3 regions of the Dyella marensis genome follow, and region 3 is predicted to be linked to each of the others. Evidence: predicted binding sites of a transcription regulator. Region 3 holds the regulator's gene; each other region holds the start of a gene.

Evidence for each region. The regulator sigma-54, encoded in region 3, starts transcription at its own class of promoters, with help from an activator protein. The targets are predictions, from matches to a motif close to TGGCACGNGCNTTGC.
Region 1: the regulator sigma-54 is predicted to act here: its motif matches at 3,022-3,036, upstream of glnA (type I glutamate--ammonia ligase).
Region 2: the regulator sigma-54 is predicted to act here: its motif matches at 3,111-3,125, upstream of ISN75_RS00745 (fimbrial protein).

What each region holds. Positions count from the first base shown of each region.
Region 1 is NZ_CP064029.1:5,171,121-5,181,454, reverse strand. It holds gene ISN75_RS22720 (AraC family transcriptional regulator) at 1-207, opposite strand, end outside; gene ISN75_RS22715 (MFS transporter) at 312-1,511, shown strand; gene glnA (type I glutamate--ammonia ligase) at 1,567-2,976, opposite strand; gene ISN75_RS22705 (RNA polymerase sigma factor) at 3,469-3,984, shown strand; gene ISN75_RS22700 (FecR family protein) at 3,977-5,020, shown strand; gene ISN75_RS22695 (TonB-dependent receptor) at 5,142-7,631, shown strand; gene ISN75_RS22690 (histidine-type phosphatase) at 7,628-8,920, shown strand; gene ISN75_RS22685 (undecaprenyl-diphosphate phosphatase) at 8,994-9,791, shown strand; gene ISN75_RS22680 (winged helix-turn-helix domain-containing protein) at 9,922-10,334, shown strand, end outside.
Region 2 is NZ_CP064029.1:186,565-196,898, forward strand. It holds gene ISN75_RS00735 (fimbria/pilus outer membrane usher protein) at 1-1,569, opposite strand, end outside; gene ISN75_RS00740 (fimbrial biogenesis chaperone) at 1,566-2,303, opposite strand; gene ISN75_RS00745 (fimbrial protein) at 2,436-2,969, opposite strand; gene ISN75_RS00750 (hypothetical protein) at 3,411-4,019, shown strand; gene ISN75_RS00755 (helix-turn-helix transcriptional regulator) at 4,024-4,230, shown strand; gene ISN75_RS00760 (alpha/beta hydrolase) at 4,285-5,862, shown strand; gene ISN75_RS00765 (ATP-binding cassette domain-containing protein) at 5,859-6,593, shown strand; gene ISN75_RS00770 (ABC transporter permease) at 6,590-7,795, shown strand; gene ISN75_RS00775 (dipeptidyl-peptidase 3 family protein) at 7,839-9,551, shown strand; gene ISN75_RS00780 (YdcH family protein) at 9,663-9,869, opposite strand; gene ttcA (tRNA 2-thiocytidine(32) synthetase TtcA) at 10,010-10,334, shown strand, end outside.
Region 3 is NZ_CP064029.1:3,971,945-3,982,278, forward strand. It holds gene ISN75_RS17415 (DUF3108 domain-containing protein) at 1-507, shown strand, start outside; gene murA (UDP-N-acetylglucosamine 1-carboxyvinyltransferase) at 590-1,849, opposite strand; gene ISN75_RS17425 (BolA family protein) at 1,890-2,129, opposite strand; gene ISN75_RS17430 (KpsF/GutQ family sugar-phosphate isomerase) at 2,378-3,391, shown strand; gene ISN75_RS17435 (HAD family hydrolase) at 3,504-4,049, shown strand; gene lptC (LPS export ABC transporter periplasmic protein LptC) at 4,046-4,648, shown strand; gene lptA (lipopolysaccharide transport periplasmic protein LptA) at 4,653-5,240, shown strand; gene lptB (LPS export ABC transporter ATP-binding protein) at 5,244-5,963, shown strand; gene ISN75_RS17455 (RNA polymerase factor sigma-54) at 6,113-7,573, shown strand; gene hpf (ribosome hibernation-promoting factor, HPF/YfiA family) at 7,719-8,045, shown strand; gene hprK (HPr(Ser) kinase/phosphatase) at 8,200-9,150, shown strand; gene rapZ (RNase adapter RapZ) at 9,156-10,058, shown strand; gene ISN75_RS17475 (PTS sugar transporter subunit IIA) at 10,096-10,334, shown strand, end outside.

The sequences.
Region 1 (10,334 bases), 1.2 Mb from region 3:
CAGCCGATGGATGACGCCGCCGGGGCTGCGCAGGAACACCGGCCCGCGCGCCACGAAATGGAACTGCGCCCGCTCCGGCTCCTCGCCGAAGGCCAGCCCGAACGGCGGCGACACCTCGATACGGCGGTACTGCACGCCGACCAGGCGCATGCCCAGCAGCAGTTCGCTGGCCAGGTCGTGAGGAATGGTTGAAGGCTGGATGTCCATGGCGATCCGGACGATCGATCAAGATCGGAAGATTCTTCATCATAGACCGTCCGGCTGTACTTTCCTACGCTGTGCCTCCCCCATACCCGAGAACGGAACGCACGATGGACGGAGGCATACAGTTGACCACCCGCGGCGAGACGCGCGAACAGCCCGCCTGGGGCGCGGTGTTCTCACTCACCCTGGGCGTGTTCGGCCTGGTCACGGCGGAATTCCTGCCGGCCAGCCTGCTGACGCCGATGGCCGCCAGCCTGGGCATTACCGAAGGCGTGGCCGGCCAGGCGGTAACCGCCACCGCGGTGGTGGCGATGATCACCAGCCTGCTGATTTCGGCCGCCACGCGGAACATCGACCGGCGCTGGGTGCTGGTGTCGTTCTCGGTGCTGCTGATCGTTTCCAACCTGCTGGTGGCCTACGCGCCCAACCTCGCCGCGGTGCTGGCCGGCCGCGTGCTGCTGGGCATCGCCATCGGCGGCTTCTGGACCATGTCGGCGGCCACCGCCATGCGCCTGGTGCCCGAGCACCTGGTGCCGCGCGCGCTGTCGCTGATGTTCAGCGGCGTGTCGCTGGCCACCATCGCGGCGGCGCCGATGGGCAGTTACTTCGGCGCGCTGATCGGCTGGCGCAACGTGTTCCTGCTGGCCGTGCTGCTGGGCTTGCTCGCGCTGGTGTGGCAGCTGGTGACGCTGCCGCGGATGGCGCCCACCGGTACCACGCGCCTGCGCACCCTGGTCGAGGTGCTGCAGCGCCCCGGCATGAGCCGCGGCATGCTCGCCTGCACCCTGGTGTTCACCGGCCACTTCGCGTTCTTCACCTATCTGCGCCCGTTTGTGGAAACCGTCACCGGCGTCGGCGTGGGCGGCTTGTCCGCGATCCTGCTCGGCTTCGGCATCGCCAACTTCGTCGGCACTTCGCTGGCCGGCCTGGTGCTGGAACGCAACCTGCGCGCGATGCTGCTGGGCATGCCGCTGCTGATGGGCCTGATCGCCATCGGCCTGGTCACGCTGGGCCGCGTGCCGGCGGCGCACGCCGCGCTGATCGCGCTGTGGGGCATGGCCTTCGGCGGCGTGCCGGTGGCGTGGTCCACCTGGATCACGCGCACGGTGCCGGACCAGGCCGAAAGCGGTGGCGGCCTGATCGTGGCGGCGGTGCAGCTGGCGATCAGCCTGGGCGCGGCGATCGGCGGCGTGATCTTCGACGCGGGCGGTGCGCGCGGCGTGTTCGCGGGCAGCGCGGTGGTGCTGTTCGGCGCGGTGGCGATTGTGGTCATGCGCTTCCGCGCCACGGCAACCGCCGCGTCCTGAAAACAGAACGGGCGCCGAAGCGCCCGTTCCATGCCTGCAAAGATTTCTGCGCCGGTCAGAGCGCGTAGTACATCTGGAACTCCAGCGGATGCGTGCTGGCGCGGTAGCGGGTGACTTCCTGCATCTTCAGCGCGATGTAGGCGTCGATGAAGTCGTCGGTGAACACGCCACCGGCCTTGAGGAAGTCGCGGTCCTTGTCCAGCGCGTCCAGCGCCTGGTCGAGGCTGGAGCACACCTGCGGGATGTTCTTCTCTTCTTCCGGCGGCAGGTCGTACAGGTCCTTGTCGGCCGGCGCGCCCGGGTCGATCTTGTTGATGATGCCGTCGAGGCCGGCCATCATCAGCGCGGTGAACACCAGGTAGCCGGAGTTCATCGGGTCGGGGAAGCGCACTTCGATGCGGCGGCCCTTCGGGTTGGACACGTACGGGATGCGGCAGCTCGCCGAGCGGTTGCGCGCGGAGTACGCCAGCATCACCGGCGCTTCGAAGCCCGGCACCAGGCGCTTGTAGCTGTTGGTGGTGGAGTTGGCGAAGGCGTTGATCGCCTTGGCGTGCTTGAAGATGCCGCCGATGTACCACAGCGCCGTCTGGCTCAGGCCGCCGTACAGGTCGCCGGCGAACAGGTTCTTGCCGTCCTTCGCCAGCGACTGGTGCACGTGCATGCCGCTGCCGTTGTCGCCGACGATCGGCTTGGGCATGAAGGTGGCGGTCTTGCCGTTCTGGTGCGCCACGTTCTTGATGACGTACTTCATGGTCATCAGTTCGTCGGCCTTCTGCACCAGCGTGTTGAACTTCACGCCGATCTCGCACTGGCCGGCATTGGCCACTTCATGGTGGTGCACTTCCACCACCTGGCCCAGCGACTCCAGCACCTTGCACATGTCGGCGCGCAGGTCGCCGAGCGAATCCACCGGGCTGACCGGGAAGTAGCCGCCCTTCACGCCCGGACGGTGGCCGGTGTTGTTGTCCTCGTACTTGTAGCGCGACGACCAGGCGGCTTCTTCGGAGCCGATTTCGTAGAACACGCGGCCCATGTCGTTCTGCCAGCGCACGGAATCGAAGATGAAGAATTCCGGCTCCGGACCGAAGAAGGCGGTGTCGGCGATGCCGGTGGACTTCAGGAACGCCTCGCCGCGCTTGGCGATCGAGCGCGGGTCGCGGCCGTAGGCCTGCATGGTGCTGGGCTCCAGCACGTCGCAGTGCAGGACCAGCTGGGTGTGGCCGCTGAACGGGTCGAGGTAAGCGGTGTCCGGGTCGGGCAGCAGGATCATGTCCGACTCGTTGATGCCCTTCCAGCCGGCGATCGAGGAACCGTCGAACATCTTGCCGTCCTCGAAGGTCGACTCGTCGATGGTGTGCGCCGGGAACGTGACGTGGTGATGCTTGCCGAGCATGTCGGCGAAACGCAGGTCGACGAACTCGACGTCGTGTTCCTGGATCAGGTCGAGCACTTTCTGGGCGGACATGACGAACCTCGAATAGATGGGGACGTGGAAACAACTTGCTCTTTGGCAAGCTCCATGCCAGCGGAAGGAGCCAAGCCGGATCAGTTACTTGCGTAAGGATTGCGTGAATGGCGATGGTCGCTTTGCACCTTTAAGGCGCTAAATCAATCGCGATTTTGCACCAACAATGCGCTTCATCCATCGCCCGCGAACAACGCCCGCCATCCTAGCCCGTCATCCCTCATTCGGGCACGTGACCCTCCGGGCCCGCGCAGCCACCCCCTCTCCCCTTCGGGGAGAGGGCCGGGGTGAGGGGGCGGGCGGAGCGATGAAGGAGGGACAGTAGTAAGCGAGCCCCGCCCCGTCGCCACGTTTTGGCGAGCCCCGGGCCCCTCATCTGCCTGCCGGCATCTTCTCCCCAGCGGGGAGAAGAGTTCGGCCTTGCGCGTCGTCACACAATCGTCACTCCCACGCACTAGCGTCCCGCGTCCACACTCCGCGCCGCGAGCGCCCGTGACCGACCCCGCCGCCGGGCTGTCGCGCCTGTTCGAGGAACAGCGCGACACCCTCAACCGCTATTTCCTCAGGCGCACCGCGCATGCCTGGGATGCGCAGGACCTGGTGCAGGAGGTCTACCTGCGCCTGCTGCGCGCGGACCGGCACGGGGCGCAGGACATCCGCAATCCCGAGGCCTACCTGTTCACCATCGCCTCCAACCTGCTGCGCGAGCACGCCGCCCTGCGCCAGCGCGCGCCGGTCAACGGCGATGCGCTGGAAGACGTGCTGGAACGCCTGGCCACGCCCTGCGAGGCCGCCGCCGGCGTGGACCGCGAGCTGCGCCGCCGACGGCTCGGCGAACTGATCGCCCGCCTCACCCCGCGTTGCCGCGCGGTGCTGGTGATGCATTACCGCGACGAACTGGGCTACCGCGAGATCGGCGAGCGCCTGGGCGTCTCCTCGAACATGGTCAAGAAATACATCGTCAAGGCGCTGGCCGCGTGCCGCGTCGGGATGGCGCGCTATGACTGACGCCATCGACCCGCGCCTGCTGCGCCGCGCCGCCGAGCAGGCGGCCGAGTGGTACCTGGACCAGCGCGAAGGGCTGGATGCCGCGCAGCGCGCGCGTTTCCTCGCCTGGCTGCGGCAGTCGCCGCTGCATGTATCCGAGTACATCGGCATGGCGCGCCTGCACGGCGACCTGGGCGCCGCCGCCGCGCTCGATGCCCTGGATACCGCCGAGCTGGCCGACCTCGCCGCCACCGAGCGTGCGGTGGTGCAGCTGCGTCCGCTGCTGCCGCGTGCGCCTTCCGCCGCACCGGTGCGCCGCGCCGGCACGCCATGGTGGCAGCAGGCCATCGCCGCCGTGGCCGTTGCCTTGATCGGCGGCGCGGCCTTCCTGCACGAGGCACCGGCGCCGATGGACGTCTATACCTCCGCCGGCGAGGTACGCGACGTCGCGCTGGACGACGGCACCCTGCTGCAGCTGGACCGCGCCAGCGCGGTGGCGGTGCGCTACGACCAGGCGCAACGCCGCTTCGAACTGCTGCGCGGCGGCGCGCTGTTCGACGTGGGCAGGGACCCGGCGCGGCCGCTGCGCGTGGGCGTGGGCGAGCAGGTGCTGGAGGACGTCGGCACGGTGTTCGACGCGCATCGCCGCGCGGACGGCGCCAGCGTCGCGGTGGTGAGCGGCGAGGTCCGCATCTGGACGGGCGAGCCCGCCGCCACGCAAGCGGAAGCGCTGGCCGACCTGCGCGCGGGCCAGTACGCGGAAGTGGCAGGCGGCCGCCTGGCCGCGCTGGAGCGCCGCGCGGACCTGGCGCAGCACACCGCCTGGCTGCCCGCGGACATCCATTTCGAACACAGCACCGTGGCCGAAGTGGCGCGGCGTTTCGCGATCTACGGCGGCACGCCGCTGCATATCGACGATGCGGCGCTGGCCGCCACGCGCATCAGCGGCCGTTTCCATGCGCGCGACCCGGAAGCTTTCGTGGCCTACCTGGGCACCCTGCCTGGCGTACGTGTGCAGCGCGGCGCGGATGACATCCGCATTACACGCAAGCTGTAAGAAAAAATTCATCGAATCGGCGGTACCCGACGGGCGCGCGGGGCACTCGTAGAGATCATGCGGCGGCGATGCGTGTGCGCTTCGCCGCCTTTGTTCTCCCTCTCGCCCCAAGGCTCGCTCCATGCGCAAGACGCTCGCCCTCCATATCGCGCTGCTGCTCGGCGGCACGCTCTCCCTTGCCCTGCATGCGCAGGATCACACCGCCGCGCCGGCGATCGCACCGATGCCGCTGGCCCAGGCGCTGGACCTGGTCGCCAGCCGCAGCGGCTTGCAGCTGGTGTATGCGGCCGACGTCGCCGAAAGCGTGAAAAGCCGCGGTGCCGCCGCCGGCGAACCGCGCGAGCAGCTGCGCCAGCTGCTGGCCGGCACCGGCCTGGATTACCGCTTCGTCACACCCACCACGGTGACCATCGTGCCGGCCGCGCGCGCGGGAAACGCACCGGCCGCGGACGCGACGGCGTCGCGCGGCCTGCCGCCGGTGGACACTGACAACGCCACGCGCGAACTGGCGCCGATCAGCGTGCACGCCAACGCGGTGGATACGCTGGCGCCGAGCGCCGCGCCGCTGGATGCCGTGCAGCCGACCTCGGTGATCGACGAGCGCTTTATCCGCGACGGCCTGCGCTTCAACTCCAACTTCGACGACATCATCAAGTACGCGCCCAGCGTCACCGTCACCTCGCCGGAAGGCCCGGGCCTGGGCAAGAACGAAGGCATCAGCATCCGCGGCTTCCAGGACGGCCAGTTCAACATCACCTTCGACGGCATTCCGTTCGGCGACGCCAGCGACCTGCACCACACCACCTCGGCCTACTTCAATAACCACGTGCTGGGCCAGGCCGAGATCGACCGCGGCCCCGGCGGCGGCTCCACCATCGGCAATGCGACGTTCGGCGGCACGGTGGGCCTGCGTTCGCGCGACCCGAGCGACGTGCCCGGCATCACGCCCTACCTCACTGTGGGCAGCTGGAACACGCGCGCCGGCGGCGTCGCCGCGGACGAGCAGATCGGCGCGCACACCAGGCTGTTCGCCGATCTCTCCAAGGAAGCCAGCGACACCTATCTCAAGGGCACCGACGACCGCCGCGAGCACGCCTTCATCAAGACGGTGAGCGACCTCGGCGCCGCCACTACGCTCACCTTCGTCACCAGCTACAACCAGGAACACCAGAACACGGTGCAGGGCGCGACGCTGGGCGAGATCGCGCAGTACGGCTGGCGCTATGGCCTGCGCGACGACCCGCGCCTGCAGTCGTACCAGGGCTACAACCGGGCCGCGTACTACTCCAGCTTCACCTATGTCGGCCTGGTCACGCGGCTGGGCGAGTGGGACGTGGACAACAAGGTCTACTACAACAGCTTCGACCACTGGTCGCTCAAGACCAGCGACGCTACCGACAACCATGCGGCCGACAACGGCGTGACCTTCTACGACGCCAAGGGCAAGAAGGTGGGCAAGTCCGCCACCGACGTGCCGGGCAAGCAGGCCGACAACGGCTTCCGCGCCTTCGGCGACGTGCTGCGCCTGGGCCGCGAGCTGGGTCCGGGCAGCTTGCAGACCGGCGTGTGGCTGGAACGCAATCTCGATCAGCGCTACCAGGTGCCGCTGGACATGACGACCGGCCAGCGCAGCGGCACCAAGTACGGCCCCGTCTACAACTATCAGTTGAAGGACCGCACCGACACCGCGCAGCCCTTCGTGCAGTACGACTGGCGCCTCACCGACCAGCTCACGCTGAGCCCGGGCCTGCGCTACTCCTCCGTCACGCGCAGCCTCGATGCCACGCTCAACAAGATCTCGCCGCCGGTGCCCGCGCACGCCGAGGCCACCTACAGCGCGACCCTGCCCTCGCTCAGCCTGCACGACCGCCTGAGCGACGAGTGGAGCGCGTATGCGCAGGTGGCCCGCGGCTTCCTGGCGCCGCCGATCGACGTGATCGAATTGAACGGCACGCGCGCGCTGGCTCCGGAACTGACCACCAACTATCAGGTGGGCACGGCATATGCGACGCGCGGACTCACCTTCGGCGCCAACCTGTACTACATCGACTTCAAGAACCTGATCGCGCAGACCGAGGTGAAGACCGCCAGCGGCAACGAGAGCGCCTACGTCAATGGCGGCGGCGCGGTCTACCAGGGCGCCGAGGCGGAAGCGACCTATGCGCTGACGCCCACGCTCAGCCTGTACGGCAACGCCAGCTACAACAAGGCCACCTACAAGGGCAGCAGCGTGCAGGTCGCCGCCACGCCGAAGGTGACGGCAGCGCTGGGCCTGCTCTACAGCAGCCGGCAGGGCTGGTTCGGTTCCTTGATGGGCAAGTTCGTGGGCCACCAGTACGGCCTGGACAACGCCACCGACGCCAGCGGCAAGGACGTCTTCGCCAACGGCGCGCGCCTGGCCGGCTATATGTCCTGGGATGCGGCCTTCGGTTTCCGCGGCGATCATGGTCCCTGGGGCGGCAAGGGTTATTCGGTGAGCGTGGACGTCAACAACCTGTTCAATGTGCACAAGCTGGCCGGCTATGCGGGCACGCAGTCGGTCAGCGGCACGCCGCTGTACTTCGGGCTGCCGGGCCGCGGCGTGTTCCTCGACCTGTCGGTGAAGCTGTGAGGGCGCGCGCCTTCGTTCGCGCGGCCCTGCTCGGCGCGGCGCTGTGCGCGCCGCTGCTGGCGCAGGCCGGCGAGGCCACGCTGCGCCTGCGCGTGGTGGTGCTGCGCCATGGCGTGCGTGCGCCGACCAAGGCGCCGGAGGCGCTGGCGCCTTATGCCAGCAGGCCGTGGACCGCGTGGCCGGTCGCACCGGGGCAGCTCACGCCGCATGGCAGCGAAGGCATGCGCGCGCTGGGCGAAAGCTATCGCCGCCTGTTCGCGGCGGATGGACTGTGGTCCGGCGCCTGCGACCGCGTGAACGACGTGGTGGTGATTGCCGACAGCACGCCGCGCAATCACGCCAGCGGCGCGGCGCTGGCGCAGGGATTGGCGGCGGATTGCCAACCCACGTATCTCGCCCTGCCCACCGACCGGAACAACCCGCTGTTCCATTTCGGCGCCAAGGACGACGACAAGGACGACGACGACAAGCCCGCCTTGCCCGCGGCCTGGCCGCCGGCCGAACTGGCGCAGCTGCAGCGCGTGCTGCTCGGCTGCGAAGGTTCGGCCTGCCTGGCCAAGGCGCATGCGGATGGCCGCAAGACGCTGCTCGACGCGAACGGCGACGGCGAACGCGCCAAGGCGCTGAAGACCGCCGGCAGCCTCAGCGAAAACCTGATGCTGGAGTACGCGCAAGGTTTCCCCGCCGCGAACGTAGCCTGGGGCCAGGGCGACGAAGCGACCATCGGCCGTCTCGTCACCTTGCACAACCTGCAGTTCGCGCTGAGCAAGAAGGCCATGCCGGCCGCGGCGCGCGGTGGTTCCAACCTGCTGGCGCACGTGCTGGCCAGCCTGCAGCAGGCCGCCGGCGAGAAGACGCCGATCGCGCCGCTGACGGCAGCGTCCACGCGCGCCGTGCTGGTGGTCGGCCACGACACCAATCTCGCGCAGCTCGCCGGCCTGCTCGATGCCGATTGGCACGACGCCGCGCATCCGGACGACTATCCGCCCGGTGGCGCACTGGTGTTCGATCTATGGCAGACGCATGGCAAGTACAGCGTGAGCGTATCCACCGCGATGCCCACGCTCGCAAGTTTGCGCAGCGCCGACTATGCCGCGCCGGATGCGCTGGTGCGCAAGGCGCTGAGGCTCGCACCCTGCCCCGCCACCGACCGATGTCCGCTGGACAAGGTCTCGCGCTGGTTGCGCACGCGCATGGATGCCACGCGCATCGATCCCGCCCTGCCGCCGATGCGTGCCTGGCCGGCGGTATCGCAAGAAGCTCCGCATGAACCGGCGGTCAGCAAGTAGCGGCATGAGCGTGCCCCAAGGAAGGGGCTAGCGCTTAAGCTATGGCGCTTTGCAGTGGCCCGGAGTCCCGCACGTGAGCGATCTGATCAAAGTCGTCCTGCTCGGCATCATCGAAGGCATCACCGAGTTCCTGCCCATCTCCAGCACCGGCCACCTGCTGATCGCGGAGAAGCTGGGCCTGGGCGAGCGCTCGGACCTGTTCAACGTGGGCATCCAGGCCGGCGCCATCCTCGCGGTCACCTTCATCTACTGGAAGCGCATCTGGGGCCTGCTCACGCAGTGGCGCGATCCGGCCAACCGCGACTACGTGCTGAAGCTGTTCGTGGCCTTCATGATCACCGCGGTGCTGGGTTTCATCGTCACCCACATGGGCTTCAAGCTGCCCGAGGCGGTGACTCCGATCGCCTGGGCGCTGGTGATCGGCGGCCTGTGGATGATCGGCGCCGAGCAGATGGCGGCGCGCCAGGCCGACCGCACCGAAGTGACCTGGACGGTGGCGATCCTGGTCGGCATCGCGCAGATCGTGGCCGGCGTATTTCCCGGCACCTCGCGCTCGGGCGCCACCATCTTCGCCGCCATGCTGGCCGGCACCAGCAATCGTGCGGCGGCGACGGAGTTCGCGTTCCTGGTGGGCATTCCCACCATGTACGCCGCCACCGGCTATGAGCTGCTGAAGGTGGTGAAGAGCGGCGGCGCGGCAAACGAGGACTGGAGCGCGCTGATCGTCGGCTTCGTGGTCTCGGCCATCGTGGCCTTTATCGCGGTGAAGTGGCTGCTGGGCTATATCCGCACGCACCGCTTCACGCCGTTCGCGCTCTACCGCATCGCGCTGGGCATCGCCCTGCTGTTGCTGATGCCGGCCGGCGCCTGAAGGCACACTTCGCAGGTTGGGGTGAGCCGCCAGGCGAACCCCGACAACGCCAGCTCCATGCGCTTGGCCATGTTGGGGTTCGCCTTATGGCTCACCCCAACCTACGTTCCATGACATAGTTCCGCGCGCCATGGAACCGTCATCCCACTACCGCCTGCTCGACCTGCATATCGACCTCGCGCGCCAGCGCGTGACGCGCGACGGCGGCGCGCTCGACGTGCAGGGCCTGAACTTCCAGCTGCTGGCCTGCCTGTTGCGGCATGGCGATGCGGTGGTGGGTTTCGACACGCTGATGGCCGAAGTGTGGGCGCCCGCGGTGGTGAACGAGGAGACCGTCACCCAGCGCGTGAAGCTGCTGCGCCAGGCGCTGGGCGATGACGGGCGCAATCCGCGCTATATCCGCTCGGTGCGCGGGCGGGGTTATCAGTTGTGCGAAGCGCCGCGGACAGCAGAGGCCTTGATCGCCGACGAGCCAGTGATGCGGCAGCGGATTTTGCGCCCATGGTCGATCGGCTTCGGCGTGCTTGCCGCGCTGGGGCTGGC
Region 2 (10,334 bases), 1.5 Mb from region 3:
GGTGGGGTCGACGTAGCGGTAGCCGCGCGCGATGTCGCGGGTCAGCAGCGCGTCGCGCAGGCCCAGGTAGCCGCTGGTGGAATAGCGGTAGGTGGCCACGCTGAAGGACGTGTTGCTCTCCGGGATGATCTTGCTGTAGCTCAGCCGCACGCTCTGGCCGTCCTGGCTGGACTGGCCGGGGATCTCGGTGCGCGCCGCGGTGACGTCCAGCGCGATCGCGCCGTAGTGCGTGTTGAACGCGCCGCCCACCTGCACCGCGCCGTAGCCGGAGGTGCCGACGATGCCGGCGTAGCCGGTGAGCAGGTTGCTGAAGCCGTGCTGCACGGTGGCCTGCGCGATCGCCGGCTTGGCGTGGATCGAGGTGTCGTGCAGCTCGCCGGCCACCACCGAGAAGCGCGTGACGCCCGGGCGCAGCAGCTGCGGCACCGAGGCGTAGGGCACGGTGAAGTTGCGGATGCGGCCGTCGGCTTCGGTGACGGTGACATTGAGGTCGCCGCCGTAGCCGGTGGAGTAAAGATCCGAGATCACGAACGGACCCGGCGACACCGTGGTTTCGTACAGCACGATGCCGTTCTGGCGCACCGTCACCTTGGCGTTGGACTCGGCCACGCCGCGCACGGTCGGCGCGTAGCCGCGCAACGAATCCGGCAGCATGCGGTCGTCGGTGGCGATCTGCACGCCGCGGATGCTGACGCTGTCGAACAGCTCGCCGCCGGTATACGAATCGCCGATGGTCATCTGCGCGCGCAGCGACGGCAGGTCGCGGCGCAGATAGGTGTCGATGTTTTCCCAGTGGCGGCGCGACGGTGCGCCGGCGGCGCCGGACTGCATCAGCAGCGTCGAATCGTGGCGCAGCTGCCAGCCGCCGAGGTTGATGCCGGTGTTGAGGCCGAGGAAGGACGACGTCTGGCTGACGCCGCCGTTGCGCGTGCGGTAGCTGTTGAAGCTGTAGTTGAGCAGCGCCGCGTCGACGCCGCGGTCCCAGTTTTCCGGACTCACGTAGCCGCGCGCGCGGGTGCCCAGCCAGGCCTGCGGCACGCTCACGTCCAGGCGCAGGTTCGGCTGGTCGAAGTTCATGCTGGCCGCGTCGATCAGGCTGCCGATGTCCAGGCAGCCCTGCGCGTCGTTGAGCTTCGCCTGCTGTTCGGCGGACAGCTTCTGCAGCGGCAGGCCGAGGCGGTCGAACAGTTCCTTCGACAGGCACGGGATGGCGTTGGCATCGGGCTTGGGCGAAGCGAAACGCACGTCGCCGCGCGCCACCCAGGCGCCGTTGAGGAAGATGTCGGTGCGGTAGACGCCGGGCACCACGATGGTGCCGCGCTCGAAGCGGGAGAGGTCGCCGGTGTTGCGGCCGGCGCCCGACAGCAGATTGCGGTCGAAGCTCGCTTCCACCGGCGCGGAGGCGTCGGCGCCGGAAGCGGCCGCGCCGTTCGCCGCCGCCGGCGCCGCGGCGAGCGCGCCCAGGCTCCAGCCGCCCAGCGCGCCGGCGATCGCCAGGCACAGCAGCGCACGCCGGCCACAGTGGCCGCCGTTGCGGTCGCTGCCGTGGCTGGCGCGCAGGAAGCTCACGGGGCGATGGCGCCCGTGTAGCTGTCGGCGGCGCCGAAATCGTTGATCGCGGTGAACTTCACCACGCTGCCGGCGGCAGGCTTCGGCGCGCCGTCGTGCAGCGGCAGGCGCAGGTCCGACAGCGGCGCGACCATGCCCAGCTCCGCGGCGACGGCCTTGCCGCCGACGCTCACGCTGAGCTCGGAAATGGTGACGTGGAACGGCGTGGGGTTGTGCGCCACCAGCGCCTTGCCGTCGGCGTCGACCTTCCAGGTCAGCTGCGACGGCGCCTTCAGCGGATCGCCCTGCAGGCCGGCCGGGCGGTAGAACAGCTTCAGGCGCGAACGCAGCGCCAGCTGCAGCAGGTTCTGGCCCTCGGCCTGCGGGCCGGTGGGCTTGGGCGGCACTTCCAGCACGTTGAGCCAGAACAGCGACTCGCGGTCGGCCGGCAGCTGCTCGTGCGTGTAGACGATGCGCAGGCTCTGCTCCTTCTTCTGCTCCATGCGGAACAGCGGAGGCGTGATCAGAAAGGGCACATCGACGGATTCGGGGGTGCTATGCACATCGCCGCGGTCGATCCACGACTCGACCAGCACGGGGTGGTCGTTGTCGTTGGTCAGGCGCACGGTCACTTCGCCATCCTTCGCGGGGAAGACCACGCGGGTGCCGCCGATCAATACATTGGCGTGCGCGGCCGGAGCGCCGAGACACAGGGCCAGCAGGCCCGCGCCCAGGGCGCAGACAAACTTCCTCATGGATTTCCCTCGCTGCGAACTTGAGATGCTCCGCCGGTGGCGGCGGAGTGGGCGCCGGAACCGCATGGGGTCGAGCCACATGGGTTCCGGCGCGGACTTGCCTCTACAACTGACCGCCTAGCCGGGCGGGACTTACTGGTAAAGCATCGTGAACTGCACGGAGGTGGTCACGTTGCCGGCGCCGGCGGCGGCGGTCGCGAAGTACTGCGCGTAGTAGTTCAGGTTGCCGGCGCCGCTGGTCAGGGCGACCTGCTGCGAGTTCTGGGTCGAGGCCGTGCCGGCCAGGTTGATCGCGCTGAAGTCGCTGTTGAGCAGCTGCACTTCGACGCCGGTGGCGCTGCCGCCGTTCTTCAGGTTGCCGTCGGCCATGATGGTCGGGCCCGGCTCGAAGAAGGTCTGGGCCTTGGTCAGCGAGCCGCAGTTGCTCAGGGCCAGCGCGAAGGCGGTGCGGCCAGCGGTCGTGCCGGCGGCGCTCAGCGAGGTGGTCGACACGGTCGGCAGGGTCACGTTGACCGTGGCCGGGCTGTTGGCGCCGTTGATCTTGCAGGTGGAGGCGTTGACGGAGCCGGTGATGTTGATGGTGCCGTCGGCGGCCGAAGCCTGGTTCGGGGCCAGGGCGGCAAAGCCCAGGGCGGCGATCAGGGCGGTGGCGAGAACGTTCTTCATGGTATGCCTTTGTCCTTAACGGGTTTTTGGTTGGGTACGGCAGTGGTTGCGCTCCGGACGCGGGCTTGGTCTCTCGTCCCCCTGCGTCTTTCTCCGAGGGGAGGGCGCTGCCGGCGCTTCCCTCGTTGGCGATGGGCCTATGCAGAAGCCATGCCAAAAAACGTGATCTAGTTGACACTTAAATCTGAGAACAATCTCTCAGAATTTTCCTACCAACGATTAAGCAACGTCAAAAATTTGTCGAGGACATGGAGGGTCAAAAAGTGACCTCCGTGGGCCAAGTCCTTGCCTGTACGCAAAAAATCGTACAAACGCCCAGGTTTACAGTGCTCCTGTCAAGCGTGCTTGACATCGCGCTGGGCCCTGCCTAGCATGCTGTCAAGCTTGCTTGACACGGCAGGCGTCCTGATCGACGGGGGAGCGAGGCGTATGGAGGGGGCGATGGAAAGTCTGACCAGGCGCATGGCGGCTTGGCCGGCGTGGGCCCGGCGCCTGCTGCTGGGGCTGATCATGGCGGGGTATTTCGCGGTCGTCGGGCTGATGGCCCGCCTGCATGGCACCGGCTCGCGCGTGCTGACCCTGGTGCTGCTGGTCGCGTTGACCTGGCTGCTCGCCTACGTGTCGCGCGCCACCGCCTGTTCGGAAGCGGACGGCGAAATGCGCCGCGAGGACCGCCGCTACCTCGCCGAGTTCGTGCCGGCCATGGCGGTGTACTTCGCCCTGATGCTGTTCGTGTGGCCGCTGCATAAGACCACCGGCACGGCCTGGCTGAAGGCGCTGATCGCGCTGGCGCCGGCGTTGCCGGTGGCGGCGATGGCGGTCTCGCTGTTCCGCTACGTCACCGCCAGCGACGAATTCATGCAGCGCCTGCACCTGCAGGCGCTGGCGCTGGCCGCGGGGGTGGTGGCGGTGCTCAGCGTGGCCGTCGGCTTTCTGGCCGCGGCCAAGGTGGTCAGCCTGGACGGCACCGTGCTGCTGCTGGTGTTTCCGGCGCTGATGCTGGTCTACGGCCCGACCCTGGCCTGGGCCAAGCGCCGCTACCGCGACTGACGCGATGGAGAACCGGGTACGCGAACTGCGCGCCGGGCGCGGCTGGTCGCAGGCCGACCTGGCCGCGCGGCTGGACGTGTCGCGGCAGACCGTCAACGCGGTCGAAACCGGCAAGTACGACCCCAGCCTGCCGCTGGCTTTCAAGATCGCGCGGCTGTTCGAGCAGCCGATCGAAGCGATCTTCCAGCCGGACGGCGAGGCGGGGCACTGACGCATTGGGGATGACAGCGGCCGCACGGCCGCATGAGCGAGGGGAACACAAGCAATGGCCATCAAGGGACGCACCATGGTGCGCATCGCCGCCGTCGCGCTGGGGTTGGGCGCGCTGGCCTGGAACCAGTTCCATGCGCGCGGCGGCGGCAACGACGCGGCCGCGGCGGACGACGGCACGCCGGCCGCCGCGGCATCCGTCGCGCCGGCCCGGCCGGAAACCTGGCGGCTCGGTTCGCTCACGCTGACGCCGTGCGAGCTGGGCCAGCCCAACAGCGGCATGACCACCGCCGCCTGGTGCGCGCCGTTCGAGGTGCCGGAGAACCGCGACGACCCGCACAGCCGCAAGATCAAGCTGAAGTTCGGCGTGATCCGCAGCAGCGCCCAGGTCGCCACCGACGACATGGTGGTGCTGCTGGCCGGCGGCCCCGGCCAGGCGGCCACCGAAACCTGGCCCGGCGTGGCGCCCGCGCTGCAGCCGCTGCTGGCGCACCGCCACGTGCTGCTGCTGGACCAGCGCGGCACCGGCGGCTCCAACCCGCTGACCTGCAAGCCGGCCGAAGCGAAACCGGGCAGCGACGAAGAACTCGCCTTCGACCCCGCCAGGCTGCGCGCCGAAACCGCGGCCTGCCTCAAGCAGCTCGAAGGCAAGGCCGATCCGCGCTACTACACCACCACGGTGGCCACGCAGGATCTGGACGACCTGCGCCGCGCGCTGGGTTCGCCGAGCTTCGACCTGGTCGGCGTTTCCTACGGCACGCGCATGGCCCAGCAGTACCTGATGCGCCATCCGGAGGCGGTGCGCGCGGTGGTGCTGGACGGCGTGGTGCCGAACGAACTGGTGCTGGGCGAAGACTTCGCGCAGAACCTGGAAAGCGCGCTCAAGGCGCAGTTCGCGCGCTGCACGGCAGACAAGGCCTGCCACGAGCGCTTCGGCGACCCCTACCAGACGCTGTACCAGCTGCGCGATGCGCTGCGCGCCAATCCGCACCAGGTCAGCTTCCGCGATCCGCAGAACTATCAGAGCGTGCAGCGCGTGCTGAGCGAGTACTCGCTGGCCAGCGTGGTGCGCATGTTCGCTTACTCCCCGATCACCGCCGCGCTGCTGCCGGTGTCGATCGACGCGGCCGCGCATGGCGATGTCGGCCCGCTGCTGGGCCAGGCCAAGCTGCTGTCGGGCGATCTGTCGGACACCATGAACGGCGGCATGCAGTCCTCGGTGATCTGCAGCGAAGACGCCGACCTGTTCACGCCGCGCCCGCAGGACGCGCACTCCATGCTCGGCACCCGCGTGCTCGACACCTTGCAGGCGGTGTGTTCGGTGTGGCCCAAGGGCACGCGCCCGGCCGACTTCCACCAGCCGGTGAAGAGCGACAAGCCCGCCCTGCTGTTCTCCGGCGAGTACGACCCGGTGACGCCGCCGGCCTATGGCGACACCGTGCTGAAGGGCTTCGCCAACGGCCGCCACTTCGTGCTCAAGGGACAGGGCCACAACGTGGTGACGGCCGGCTGCGCGCCGGACCTGCTCAAGCATTTCGTGGAAGACCTGGCGCCGGCCAAGCTCGACGCGAAGTGCCTGGAGCGCCTGCAAGCCACCCCGCAATTCATCGATTTCAACGGAGCCGCGCCATGATCGAGGTGAAAGACCTGCACAAGGCATTCGGCACGGTCAAAGCCGTCGACGGCGTGGGCTTCACCGCGCGCGACGGCGAGATCACCGGCCTGCTCGGCCCCAACGGCGCCGGCAAGACCACCACCCTGCGCATGCTGTACACGCTGATGAAGCCGGACCGCGGCCAGATCCTGGTCGACGGCATCGACGCCGCCGCCGATCCGCTGGCGGTGCGCCGCCAGCTCGGCGTGCTGCCCGACGCGCGCGGCCTGTACAAGCGCCTGAGCGTGCGCGAGAACATCGATTATTTCGCGCGCCTGCAAGGCCTGCCCGAGGACGAACTGGCCACGCGCCGCGAGGCGCTGATCAAGGCGCTGGAGATGGAAGAGATCGCCGACCGGCGCACCGAGGGCTTCTCGCAGGGCCAGCGCGTGAAGACCGCGATCGCCCGCGCGCTGATCCACGACCCGCGCAACGTGATCCTGGACGAGCCGACCAACGGCCTGGACGTGATGGCCACCCGCGCGCTGCGCCAGTTCATGCAGAAACTGAAGGCGGAAGGCCGCTGCGTGCTGTTTTCCAGCCACATCATGCAGGAGGTGGCCGCGCTGTGCGATCGCATCGTGGTGATCGCGCACGGCCGCGTGGTGGCCGACGAATCCCCGCAGGCGCTGCGCGAGCAGACCGGCGCGGCGAACCTGGAGGATGCCTTCGTGAAGATCATCGGCAGCGAGGAGGGCCTCGCCGCATGAACACCGTTGCCTACAAGGCGCGACGCGCCAACGCCTTCCTTACCGTGTTCCTGAAAGAAGTGCGCGAGAACCTGCGCGACCGCCGCACCCTGATCAGCGCGCTGCTGACCGGTCCGCTGCTGGGGCCGCTGATCTTCGTGATGCTGGTGAAGGCCTCGCTCAACCGCGAGCTGGAGAAAGCCGAGCAGCCGCTGAAGGTGCCGGTGATCGGCGCCGAGTACGCGCCCAACCTGGTCGGTGCGCTGAAGGCCGGCGGCGTGGTGCCGCAGCCGGGCATCGGCAATCCCGAGCAGGCGGTGCGCAAGCAGGATGCCGACGTGGTGGTGCGCATCAGCCCGGATTACCCCGCGGCGTGGCGCAAGGGCGAGCCGGTGCAGGTGGAGGTGCTGTTCGACTCCTCGCGCAGCGACACCAATACGCCGGTGGAGCGCGTCAGCAAGCTGGTGGAAGGCTATGCGCGCCAGCAGGGCGCGATGCGCCTGGTGGCGCGCGGCCTGTCGCCCGGCACCGCCTGGCCGATCGCCGTGGCCAGGCGCGACCAGGCCACGGCGCAGGCGCGCGGCGTGCTGATGTTCGGCATGCTGCCGTACTTCTTCATCATCACCATGTTCATGGGCGGCATGTACCTGGCGATCGACCTCACCGCGGGCGAGCGCGAGCGGCAGTCGCTGGAGCCGCTGTTCGCCAATCCGGTGGCGCGCTGGAAGATCCTCACCGGCAAGCTGGCGGCGATCTGCGCGTTCTCCGGCGTGAGCCTGGTGATCAGCCTGGTGGCGTTCGCCCTGGTCGGCCGGCTGGTGCCGACCGAGAAGCTGGGCATGGAGTTGGACCTGGGCGTGCATTTCGGCTCGCACGTGTTCCTGCTGATGCTGCCGCTGCTGTTGCTGCTGGCGGTGCTGCAGTCGCTCGTCGCGGCGTTCGCCAAGAGCTACCGCGAGGCGCAGACCTACGTGTCGCTGCTGATGTTCGTGCCGGCGCTGCCGAGCCTGCTGCTGACCTTCATGCCGATCAAGCCGCAAAGCTGGATGTACGCGGTGCCGGTGCTGGGCCAGCACCTGGGCGTGATGCGCCTGCTGCGCGGCGACGCGGTCGACATGCAGCAGCTGGCCACCTGCGTGCTGGGCACCCTGGCCGCGGCGCTGCTGCTGTTGCTGGTGACGATGCAGCTGTACCGCTCGGAGCGGCTGGCGATCTCCTCCTGAGCTGCGGGTACCATGGGGGTTTCCCGGACTCGAGGAAGCCCCCATGCGTTACCGCCTGCTCGCCGTGAGCCTTGCCGCCGCCCTGGCCGGCTGCAGCTCGTCCCACCAGGACGCCGCCGCTCCGGCGGAGCCCAAGCCCGCCCCGGCCGCCACCGCCCCGGCCCAGCCGGCGCCGCCGTCCACCGATGCGGACCTGGCGAAACAGCGCATGGGCGACTACGCCACGGTGAAGCTGAGCGCGGATCTCTCCGGCTTCGACGACCAGCAGAAGCAGATGCTGGCCCTGCTGGTGCAGGCGGCCGACGTCACCAACAGCCTGTACTGGCAGCAGTCCTGGGGCGACAAGGCAGCGCTGATGCAGCGTATTCCGGACGAGGACACCCGCCGCTACGCCGAGATCAACTATGGCCCCTGGGACCGCCTGCACGACGACCAGCCCTTCGTCGCCGGCATCGGCCCGCGCCCCGCCGGCGTGCAGTTCTATCCGGCCGACATGGGCAAGGACGAGTTCGAGAAGGCGGATCTGAAGGACAAGGCCTCGCTCTACACCCTGCTGCGCCGCGACGCGCAGGGCAAGCTGATGACCGTGCCGTTCCATGAGGCCTACAAGGCCGATCTCGAAAAAGCCGCCGGCCTGCTGCGCCAGGCGGCGGAGCTTTCCGCCGACAAGGATTTCGCCCATTACCTCAAGCTGCGCGCCGACGCGCTGCTCAGCGACGAATACCGCAAGAGCGACTTCGCCTGGATGGCGATGAAGAAGAACCCGGTCGACATCGTGATCGGCCCGATCGAAACCTACGAAGACCAGCTGTTCGGCTACAAGGCCAGCTACGAGAGCTATGTGCTGGTGAAGGACCAGGCCTGGAGCGAGAAGCTCTCGCGCTTCGTCAAATACCTGCCGGAACTGCAGCGCGAGCTGCCGGTGGAGGCGAAATACAAGGCCGAAAAGCCCGGCTCCGACGCCGACCTCAACGCCTACTTCGCCGTGTACTACGCCGGCGACGCCAACGTCGGCGCCAAGACCATCGCGATCAACCTGCCCAACGACGAGGAAGTGCAGCTGAAGAAGGGCACGCGCCGCCTGCAGCTGGAAAACGTGATGCAGGCGAAGTTCGACAAGATCATGCTGCCGATCGCCAAGGAACTGATCGCCGGCGACCAGCAGTCGCATCTCACCTTCGATGCGTTCTTCGAGAACACCATGTTCCACGAGGTGGCGCACGGCCTCGGCATCAAGAACACCTTGACCGACAAGGGCCTGGTGCGCGCCGCGCTGAAGGACCAGGCCTCGAGCTTCGAGGAAGGCAAGGCCGACATCCTGGGCCTGTACATGGTCAGCAAGCTGGCCGAGAAGGGCGAGCTGGACAAAGCCAGGCTGATGGACAACTACGTCACCTTCCTGGCCGGCATCCTGCGCTCGGTGCGCTTCGGCGCCAGCGACGCGCATGCGAAGGCGAACATGGTGCGCTTCAACTTCTTCAAGCAGCAGGGCGCCTTCAGCCGCGACCCGGCGACGGGCCGCTACCGCGTGGACTTCGACAAGATGACCGCGGCGATGAACGCGCTGTCCGCCAAGCTGCTGACCATCCAGGGCGATGGCGACTACGACACCGCCAAGAAGCTCACCGACAGCATGGGCAACGTGGATGCCGAGCTGGCCGGCGACCTGAAGAAGCTGGACGGGGCGAAGATCCCGGTGGATATCGTGTTCGAGCAGGGCCTGGACGTGCTGGGCCTGCAGCAGCCCTCCAAGTAGCCCCACCGCTACCCCCTCTCCCCTCCGGGGAGAGGGCTGGGGTGAGGGGCCGGGCGGAGCAGTGAGCTCAAGATCGGAAAAGACCTAAAAGCTCTTTCCCGATCCGCAGCATCAAGCATCCAGGTCCGGAATCAACCGGCTTTCCAAGCGAGCGATCGCATCCTTAAGCAGCAATTTCCGCTTCTTCATCCGCGTCAGCTGCAGCTCGTCGCGGCCCATGGCCGCGGCCAGGGCGTCGATGGCGATATCCAGATCGCGGTGCTCGACGCGCAGTTCGGCCAGCAGATGGGCAATCTCGGCGGGATCCTGGACCTGCATGGGCGGCGGCTGGCGGCTGGCGAAAGGACGAAACCCGAGTGTACTCCGCCGGGCCGGGGCCGGTGGAGTTGCCGGAAGGCAGGGCGGGGCCGGGGCAGGGCCGCTACAATGGGCGGCCATTCGCTCGCCGATGCCACGCCATGTCCGCCCAGCCCGAAGCCACACGCAAGCAGCAGTACGAGGCCGCCAAGCTGGCCAAGCGCCTGCGTCACCAGGTCGGCCAGGCCATCGCCGACTTCAACATGATCGAGGACGGCGACAAGGTGATGGTGTGCCTGTCCGGCGGCAAGGACTCCTACACCCTGCTGGACATCCTGCTGTCGCTGCAGGCGAAGGCGCCGGTGCGCTTCGAGCTGATCGCGGTGAACCTCGACCAGAAGCAGCCGGACTTTCCCGAGCACGTGCTGCCGGACTACCTCACCGCCCGCGGCGTGCCGTTCCACATCATCGAGCAGGACACCTACA
Region 3 (10,334 bases):
GGCCTGGCCGCGGCGCTGGGCGCCAGCTCCAGCGAGATCACACGCTTTCGCTGGAACAACAACGCGCCGGAAACCGTGGCCTACGACTACCGCATGAACGCGTCGATCAAGAGCAAGCAGCGCACCACGCGCGTGGACTGGAACAGCAAGCAGGTGAGCGTCGACGACGGCAAGGGCGCGGAAACCTATGCCGCCGCGCCGGGCATGGTCGACCGCAACACCGCGCCCTACGCCATCGGCCTGGCGCTGCACGACGGCAAGCAGGCGGTGACCCTGCCGGTGGCGGTGAAGCGCAACGTCGAGAACCAGCAGTTCAAGGTCGCCGGCAACGACGACGTGAAAGTGCCGGCCGGCAGCTTCAAGGCGCAGCGCGTGGAGCGCACCGACAAGGACCAGAGCTTCAGCGCCTGGTACGTGCCGCAGAAATACCTGGTGCCGGTGAAGCTGACCCAGAGCGACGGCGGCAATCTCACCCTGCAGCTGGTGAGCTACCAGGCCGGCCGATAAAGCAGGCGATAAAAAAGGGAGCGCGCGGACAGCGCACTCCCTTCATCAAAAAAGCCGGCAGCGATGCCGGCTTTTTGTCGCCTCAGGACGGCAGGCGGCGGATCTTCGCGCCGAGCACGCCGAGCTTTTCCTCGATGTTCTCGTAGCCGCGGTCGATGTGGTACACGCGGTCCACCGTGGTGTCGCCGTCCGCGACCAGGCCGGCCAGCACCAGGCAGGCGGAGGCGCGCAGGTCGGTGGCCATGATCGGCGCGCCGCTCATCTTGTCCACGCCCTTGATGATCGCGGTGTTGCCTTCCAGGCGGATGTCCGCGCCCAGGCGCTGCAGCTCGTGCGCGTGCATGAAGCGGTTCTCGAACACCGTCTCGGTGATGACGCCCACGCCCTCGGCCACGCAGTTGAGCGCGGTGAACTGCGCCTGCATGTCGGTGGGAAACGCCGGGTACGGCGCGGTGGTGATGTTCACCGCCTTCGGGCGGCGGCCCTGCATGTCCAGCTCGATCCAGTCCGGGCCGGTGTTGATGTGCGCGCCGGCTTCTTCCAGCTTGGCCAGCACCGAGTCCAGCGTGTTGGCGCGCGCGTTGCGGGCGCGCACCTTGCCGCCGGTCATCGCCGCGCCGACCAGGAAGGTGCCGGTCTCGATGCGGTCCGGCAGCACTTCGTATTGCGCGCCGTGCAGGCGCTCGACGCCGTGGATGGTGAGGGTGGAGCTGCCGGCGCCCTCGATCTGCGCGCCCATGGCGATCAGGCAGTTGGCCAGGTCCACCACTTCCGGTTCCTGCGCCGCGTTCTCGATGATGCTGGTGCCCTGCGCGAGCGCCGCGGCCATCATGATGTTCTCGGTGCCGGTGACGGTGACCATGTCCATCACGATGCGGGCGCCCTTCAGGCGGCTGGCCTTGGCCTTGATGAAGCCGTTTTCCACGCTCACCTCGGCGCCCAGCGCCTGCAGGCCGCGGATGTGCTGGTCCACCGGGCGCGAACCGATCGCGCAGCCGCCGGGCAGCGAGACCTCGGCCTGGCCGAAGCGTGCCACCAGCGGGCCCAGCACCAGGATCGAGGCGCGCATGGTGCGCACCAGGTCGTACGGCGCCACGTGGCGATCGGTGGAGCGCGGGTCGACGTGCATCTTCATGCGGTCGTCCAGCACCAGCTGCACGCCCATCTGGCCGAGCAGCTCGATGAAGGTGGTGACGTCGTGCAGGTGCGGCACGTTGCTGATGGTCACCGGCTCGTCGGCGAGCAGGCAGGAGGCGAGGATCGGCAGCACCGCGTTCTTGGCGCCGGAAATACCGACCTCGCCATTGAGCGGCACGCCGCCGCTGATCAGGATCTTGGCCATTCTTGTCCTTGGGGGTGTTCTTGGAACCGGGCGACGGCCGTCAGCGGCGCGCCGCGGCTTCCTCGGGGGTCAGGGTCTTCAGCGCCAGGGCGTGGATCGCACCGCCCATCAGCTCGCCCAGCGTGCCGTAGACCAGGCGATGGCGCGCCAGGGGGAGCTTGCCGGCAAACTGCGCCGCCACCACTTCCGCCTCGAAATGCACGCCGTCGTCGCCGGAAACCTGCGCCTGCGCACCGGGCAGGCCTTGTTCGATCATTGCCTGTATGGTGGCAGCGTCCATCGGGAATCCAGTCGTGGGTCACCGGCGCCTGGGCTTGCGGAATCCCTCATCAGGACCACATCGGCGCCGACCGTGACGATAAAATGCGAATATGCCATGGTAATGGAAATCCGCTGTCACAGAAACGATGCGCGGCCCTTCGGCCCGGTTTCGTCCCAGCCAAGCCTTTGAATCACACGGGAAGCCTTGGCTGACCGTCGCCCGCCGTCACCGGCACCACCGCCGCACGGCCCGCCACCCGAGAACGCATGAACGCCCACGTCGCCCCGCCCGCCAAGCCCGCCCTGCTCGACGCCGATACCCTGGTGCGCAGCGCCCGCACGGTGATCGCCACCGAGGCGGCTTCGATCCGCGCGCTGGAACCGCGCATCGGCCCCTCCTTCGTGGAGGCCTGCCGCATGATCCTGGGCTGCGCCGGGCGCGTGGTGGTCACCGGCATGGGCAAGTCCGGCCACGTCGGCCGCAAGATCGCCGCCACCCTCGCTTCCACCGGCACGCCGGCGTTCTTCGTGCATCCGGGCGAGGCCAGCCATGGCGACCTGGGCATGATCCTGCCGCAGGACATCGTGCTGGCGCTGTCCAATTCGGGCGAGACCGACGAGGTGCTGTTCATCCTGCCGGTGCTCAAGCGCCAGGGCATTCCGCTGATCGCCATCACCGGCAACGAGCGCTCCTCCCTGGCCGACCAGGCCGACGTGCACCTGGACGCGAGCATCTCGGCCGAAGCCTGCCCGCTGGGCCTGGCCCCGACCGCCAGCACCACCGCGGCGCTGGTGATGGGCGACGCCCTGGCCATCGCCCTGCTGGAGGCGCGCGGCTTCACCTCCGAGGACTTCGCCCGCTCGCATCCGGCCGGCAGCCTGGGGCGCCGCCTGCTGCTGCACATCGGCGACGTCATGCACACCGGCGAGGGCATTCCGAGGGTGGCGCCGGACGCCTCGCTCACCGCCGCGCTGATGGAAATGACCCGCAAGCACCTGGGCATGACCGCCGTGGTCGACGCCGAACAGCGCCTGCTCGGCGTATTCACCGACGGCGACCTGCGCCGCGCCCTGGACGACGAGGACGTCGACCTGCGCGGCGCCACCGTGGCCGAGCTGATGACCCGCGGCCCCAAGACCATCGGCGCCGACAAGCTGGCGATCGAAGCCGCGCAGATGATGGAAAAGCATCAGATTCACGCCCTGCTGGTGGTGGACGAGGCGCAGCGGGTGGTCGGCGCGCTGAACATTCATGATCTGCTCCGCGCGCGCGTGGTGTGATGCCTGGCTGGCGCGGGCAGCCGCGCCGCCGGACAACGCTTCGCCGCCCCATGCGTTCTGCCGGCCGGGCCGTTGACCCGGCCCTCCCCCGAGCCCCTGACCAGACTTCCCCGTGGCCCATTACCTCGACCATCTGCCCGCCGAACTGCTCGCCCGCGCCGCCAGGATCCGGCTCGCGGTCTTCGACGTGGATGGCACCCTCACCGACGGCCGCCTGTGGTACGGCGAGGACGGGCGCGAGACCAAGGTCTTCCACGTGCATGACGGCCTGGGCCTGAAGCTGCTGCAGGCGTACGGCGTGCAGGTGGCCCTGATCACCGCGCGCATCAGCCACCCGGTCGCGCTGCGCGCCGAGGAACTGAACATCGCCCACGTCTACCAGGGCCAGCGCGACAAGCTCGCCTGCTTCCGCGAACTGCTGGCCGCGCTGGGCCTGGAGGCCGAGCAGGCCGCCTTCGTCGGCGACGACCTGCCCGACCTGCCGCCGATGCGCCAGGCCGGCCTGGCCGTGGCCGTGGCCAATGCCCACCCCTGGGTGGCCGAGCAGGCGCACTGGCGTACGGCCAAGACCGGCGGCATGGGCGCCGCGCGCGAAGTGTGCGACCTGATCCTGCTCGCCCAGGGCAAGGCCGAGCAGGAACGGGGGCGCTGGCAGTGAGTCTTCGCGATTACCTGCGCGACCGTCGGCTGACGGTCGCGATCGTCCTGGTCGGCGGCGCCGCCGTGCTCAGCCAGCTGCTGCTGTGGTGGCTGGGGCCGGCGCCCAAGCCCAACGACTTCATCGGCCCGCCGCGTTCCGGCTACACCCTGGCCGACTTCAAGGGCTATGTGTACGGCGAGGACGGCCACCCGACCTTCCGCGTCACCGGCCCGCGCCTGGACCGCCGCGAAGGCGACGACTCGCTCTACCTCGACTCGCCCAAGTTCGAGCTCCCGGCCAAGCAGCCCGGCGTGCCGGACTGGAAGGGCGAATCCCGCTACGGCTGGGTGGACAAGAGCGGCACCCTGCTCAAGCTGCAGGGGCCGGTCTACATGCACCGTCCCGCCTACGGCGACACGCCGCAGGCCGAGCTGCATACCTCCGAGGTCACCGCCTGGCCCAAGGAGAACCGCATGGAAACGGCCGAGCCGGCACAGTTGACGCAAGGCGACAGTAGAATGAGCGGCGTCGGCATGCGTGCCAACCTCACTGACAATCACCTGGAGCTGCTCGATGACAGCCACGGCTCGTTCCCGCCGCGCAAACGGAAGTCCTGACCTCATGCGTAGCCGCCTCCTGTTCGCGCTGGCCACCCTCGCCCTGCTGCCGGCCCTTGCGCTGGCCAAGAAGGACGACCGCAGCCAGCCGATGAATTTCACCGCCAAGTCGACCAACGCCTACAACGCGCCCAACAGCATCACCACGCTTACCGGCAACGTGAAGCTGACCCAGGGCACCCTGCTGATCACCGGCGCCGAGGCCAAGGTCTACCTGGACAAGGACACCCAGATCTCGCGCGTGGTGGTCACCGGCAGCCAGGCGCACATCCAGCAGCTGGACGAGAACAACAACCTGATGCAGGGGGACGCCGCCCAGCTCGACTACGACAACATCAACGGCATCGCCGTGCTCACCGGCAACGCCAAGGTGACCCAGCAGGGCCGCGGTGAATTCCACGGCGACAAGATCACCTACAACACCGACACCAGCCTGATCACCGGCGAGTCCGGCGGCGACGGCCTGGTCCACGGCACCTTCCTGCCCAAGCCCAAGCCGGCCGCCGCGGCGCCCGCCGCCAAGCCGGCCGCGCCGGCACCGGCCAGTTCGGCCCCCAAGCCGGCCACGGCGGCTTCGGCCGCGGGTAAGTAATCGATGCTGTCCGCCGAAGGCCTGCAGAAACGCTTCCGCGCGCGCCAGGTGGTGCGCGACTTCGCTTTTTCCATCCGCGAAGGCGAGGTGGTGGGCTTGCTCGGTCCCAACGGCGCCGGCAAGACCACCTGCTTCTACATGGTGGTGGGCCTGATCGAGGCCGACGCCGGCACCATCAAGCTCGACAAGTACGACATCACCGGCCTGCCGATGCATGCGCGCGCCAAGCTGGGCATCGGCTACCTGCCGCAGGAACCGTCGGTGTTCCGCCGCCTCACCGTGGCCGACAACATCATGGCCGTGCTGGAGCTGCGCGAGAACCTCGGCGCCAAGCAGCGCGCCACCGAGCTGGAAAGCCTGCTCGACGAGCTGAAGATCGCGCACATCGCCGACCAGCGCGGCATCAGCCTCTCCGGCGGCGAGCGCCGCCGCGTGGAGATCGCCCGCGCGCTGGCCGCCGAGCCGCGCTACATGCTGCTGGACGAACCCTTCGCCGGCGTCGACCCGATTTCGGTGGGCGAGATCCAGCGCATCGTGCGGCACTTGAAGGAGCGCGGCATCGGCGTGCTGATCACCGATCACAACGTACGTGAGACGCTGGGCATCTGCGACCGCGCCTACATCCTCAACGACGGCGAAGTGCTGTCGCGCGGCACGCCGGCGCACATCCTGGCCGACGAGAAAGTACGCGAGGTCTATCTGGGCCGCGAATTCAGGCTGTAAGGCTTTCCTGATGGCCGCGGTGCGCGCGCCGTCACATTCAGCCATTCGGCCTACGCGAGGATCGGCGGGAACCTATGGCCGCTCCTCCCCCTAGGGGTTAGGATGACCCGAAGCTCATCCAAGCCTTTGGGCTCATTCAAAACAGTGGCATGAAACCCGGACTGCAGTTTCGCCTCAATCAACAGCTCACCCTGACGCCGCAATTGCAGCAGGCGATCCGCCTTCTGCAGCTGTCGCAGCTGGAGCTGGAGGCCGAGCTGCGCCAGATCGCCGAGAGCAACCCGCTGCTGGAGTTCTCCGAGGACGCCGCCAACGAGGGCGACAGCGAAGGCGATGGCGAGGCCGCCACCTTCGACGCTCCCACCGAGGCCGCCACCTCCGCCAACGACGGCGACAGCGGCGACGAGCCGGCCGACTGGAGCGAATCCGGCGGCAACGCCGAAGAACCCATCGACTTCTCCTCCGCCGGCGGCAGCCGCAGCAGCGGCGGCGACGAGGACCACTTCGAACCGCAGAACGCCGCGCCGGAGACCCTGCAGGAACACCTGCTGTGGCAGCTCAATCTCACCCACATGAGCCTGCGCGAGCGCACCATCGCCGCGATCATCATCGATGCGCTCAATGCGGACGGTTATCTGGGCGAGACGCTGGAATCGGTCACCGCCGCGGTGCCGGCCGACCTCAAGGCCACCGTCGAGGAAGTCGACGCCGTGCGCCGCCAGGTGCAGCGCTTCGATCCCACCGGCGTGGCCAGCCTGGACCTGCGCGACTGCCTGCGCGTGCAGCTGGAGCAGTTCGATCCGGACCTGCCTCAGCGCGAGCTGGCGCTGCGCATCGTCGACAGCGAGCTTGAGCTGTTGGCGCGCAACGACATCGCCCGCCTGTCGCGCCGACTGCGCGCCAGCGACGAGGAAACCCACGCCGCGGCCATGCTGATCCGCAGCCTGGACCCGCGCCCCGGCGCCGCGCTCGACGTCACCCCGGTGGAATACGTCGCGCCCGACGTCTACGCGCGCAAGGACAGCGGCCGCTGGCGCGTCAGCCTCAATCCCGACTGCCAGCCGCGGCTGGGCCTGAACCAGCATTACTGCAACCTCATCGCGCAGGCCCGCGGCGAAGACGCCAGCTGGATGCGCGGCCAGCTGCAGGAGGCCCGCTGGCTGATCAAGAGCCTGGAATCGCGCGCCGAGACCCTGCTCAAGGTGGCCGAGGCCATCGTACGCCGGCAGAGCGCCTTCCTCGACTACGGCCCCGAGGCCATGCATCCGCTGGTGCTGCGCGAGGTGGCCGAGGAAGTGGGCATGCACGAGTCCACCATTTCCCGCGTCACCACCCGCAAGTACATCCATACGCCGCGGGGCACCTTCGAGCTGAAGCACTTCTTTTCCAGCGGCGTGTCCACGGAAGACGGCGGCAGCGCGTCCGCCACCGCCATCCAGGCCATGCTGCGCAAGCTGATCGACGCGGAAGACCCGCGCAAACCCCTGTCCGACCAGGCCATCGCCGAGGAACTGCACCGCAAGGGCATCCAGGTGGCGCGCCGTACGGTCGCCAAATATCGGGAGGCCATGCGAATTCCCAGCTCCAGCGAGCGCCAGCGGGCAGGTTGACCGGCGCGCAAGTGCGCCTGGACGGGAACTTGGCGGGATGGAAAGCGTCCCCATACCAAGAGATGACTGTGATGTGTCGGCGACCATCCGGCACCGGCGCATCGACCCACGCCGCGTCATGCGGCAGTACCAGAGGAGGCGCACCATGCAAGTCCAGCTCAGCGGCCAGAAGATCGAGATCACCCAGGCCCTTCGCGAACGCGTGAACGGCCACTGTGAGCGACTTACCCGCCTCGAAAGCAGACTCCTCGAATTGAGCGTCGTCCTCTCCGTCGACAAGCTGCAGCAACGCTGCGAAGGCACGCTCAAAGTCCCCGGCGCCGCACCGCTCCACGCGGAAGCCACCGAATCGGACATGTACGTCTCCATCGACAACATGTTCGACAAGCTGGTGGCGCAGTTGCGCAAGCACCGCGACAAGGTGTGCGACAAGCACCAGCGCGAAGTGCGCGAGGAACGCCAGTACGGCTGAACCTCGCCGGCCCGCCCCGCCCGCCGGGGCGGGCCGCTCCCAAGCCCGGCCCCAGCCCGTGCCGTCTTGCGGCGCACCAAACCGTCCGAACTGGCACAATGTGCGCCATCGCCACCGGCCCCTGCCGGGCATCACGCGGTGCAAAGGATTCGGTTTGGACCGGCTTACCGCCCGACAACTCTACGATGGCGTGCACGAGCGCATGGCCCTGCGCTGGGTGGCCGGCATGCGCGGCGAATCGCGGGTGCTCGAGCGCGGCGTGACCGCGTCGCGGCGTCCTTCGCTGATCGGCTATCTCAACGTCATCTATCCGAACAAGATCCAGATCATCGGCACCGAGGAGCTGAATTTCCTCGACGCCCTGGATTCGCGCCAGCGCTGGGAAGCGATCAACAAGATCGCCGCCTACCAGCCGGTGGCGATGATCGTCACCAAGGACCAGGCCATTCCCCCCGACCTGCGCGAGGTGGCCGAGGAAACCAACACCCCGCTGTGGATCAGCTCCAAGCGCGGCCACGAGCTGCTCACCTGGATGCAGTACCACCTGGCGCGCATGCTGGCGCCGAAGGTCACCCTGCACGGCGTGTTCCTGGAGGTGTTCTCCATCGGCGTGCTGATCACCGGCGAATCCGGCTCCGGCAAGAGCGAGCTGGCGCTGGAACTGATCAGCCGCGGCCACCGCCTGGTCGCCGACGACGCCACCGAATTCACCCTGATCGCGCCGGACGTGATCGACGGCACCTGCCCCGAGCTGCTGCAGGATCTCCTGGAAGTGCGCGGCCTGGGCGTGCTCAACGTGCGCGAGATGTTCGGCCACACCGCGGTGAAGCCGTCCAAGTACCTGCGCCTGGTGGTGCACTTGAAGCCCATGCGCGAAGGCGAGGACACCGACGGCCTCACCCGCCTCACCGGCGACGTCGGCCACCGCGACATCTTCGAGGTGGCGGTGCCGATGATCACCATTCCCGTCGCGCCCGGCCGCAACCTCGCGGTGCTGGTGGAAGCGGCGGTGCGCAACCATATGCTGAAAAGCAAGGGCATCGATCCCGCCCAGACCTTCATCGACCGGCAGGCCCACCAGATGCGCCGCCTGCCCCCGTGGTGACACGCATGAGCAATGCTTTCCTGACTTCCGACATCCACCAGCCCGACGCGATCCACCTGATCGTGCTCACCGGCATGTCCGGCGGCGGCAAGACCGTCGCACTGCGCGCGCTGGAAGACCTGGAGTTCTACTGCGTCGACAACTTGCCCACCGCCCTGCTGCCCGAGCTGGTGGCCGCAGTGAGCCACGGCGCGGTGGCCGGGCGCCGCCAGAACATCGCGGTGGGTGTGGACGTGCGCAACCGCGGCGAGGATTTCCTGCGCATGCCCACCGTGCTGTCCGAGCTGGCGGCGGCGGGCGTACAGGTGCACCTGGTCTTCATCGACTGCCGCGACGAAGTGCTGATCAAGCGCTATTCCGAAACGCGCCGGCGCCATCCGCTCTCGGTGCTGGGCCTGTCGCTGTCCGACGCCATCGCGGAGGAACGCAAGCTGCTGCGTCCGCTGATCGCCATCGCCGAGAAGGTGATCGATTCCAGCGAATTGAACGTGCACCAGCTGCGCCGCCTGATCGCCACCGACTACGCCCAGGCCACCGACGGCCTGACCCTGATGTTCACCTCCTTCGCCTACCGCCGCGGCCTGCCGCTGGACGCCGACTTCGTGTTCGACGCGCGCTGCCTGCCCAATCCGCACTGGGAACCGCGCCTGCGGCCGCTGTCCGGCAAGGACGCGCCGGTGCGCGAATACCTGGAAGCGCAGCCGCTGGTGGAGGAATACTTCGACGACACCGTGCGCTGGCTCGACGCCTGGCTGCCGCGCTTCGCCTCGGACGACCGCAGCTACGTCACCGTGGCGATCGGCTGCACCGGCGGGCGGCATCGTTCGGTCTACCTGGTGGAGCGGCTTGCCGCCCACTACCGGGCGCGGCACGAAGGCGCCCTCACCTTCCATCGCGAGCTCGAGTGATGAAGGCCCAATCCTTACTTAGCGCAGGAGTCCGGCCATGAGCGTCGGCGTGCTGCTGATGACCCACGAGGCGGTCGGCCATGCGCTGATCTCCGCCGCCCACCACGTGCTGCCCAAGCTGCCGTTGCAGGTGGAGGCCGTGGAAGTGCCGCCCTCGGCCGATCCGGACGTGATGCGCACCCTCACCGCCAGGCATGCGCGCGAGCTGGACACCGGCGACGGCGTGCTGGTGCTGGCCGACCTGTACGGCGCCACGCCGTGCAATATCGGCCTGTC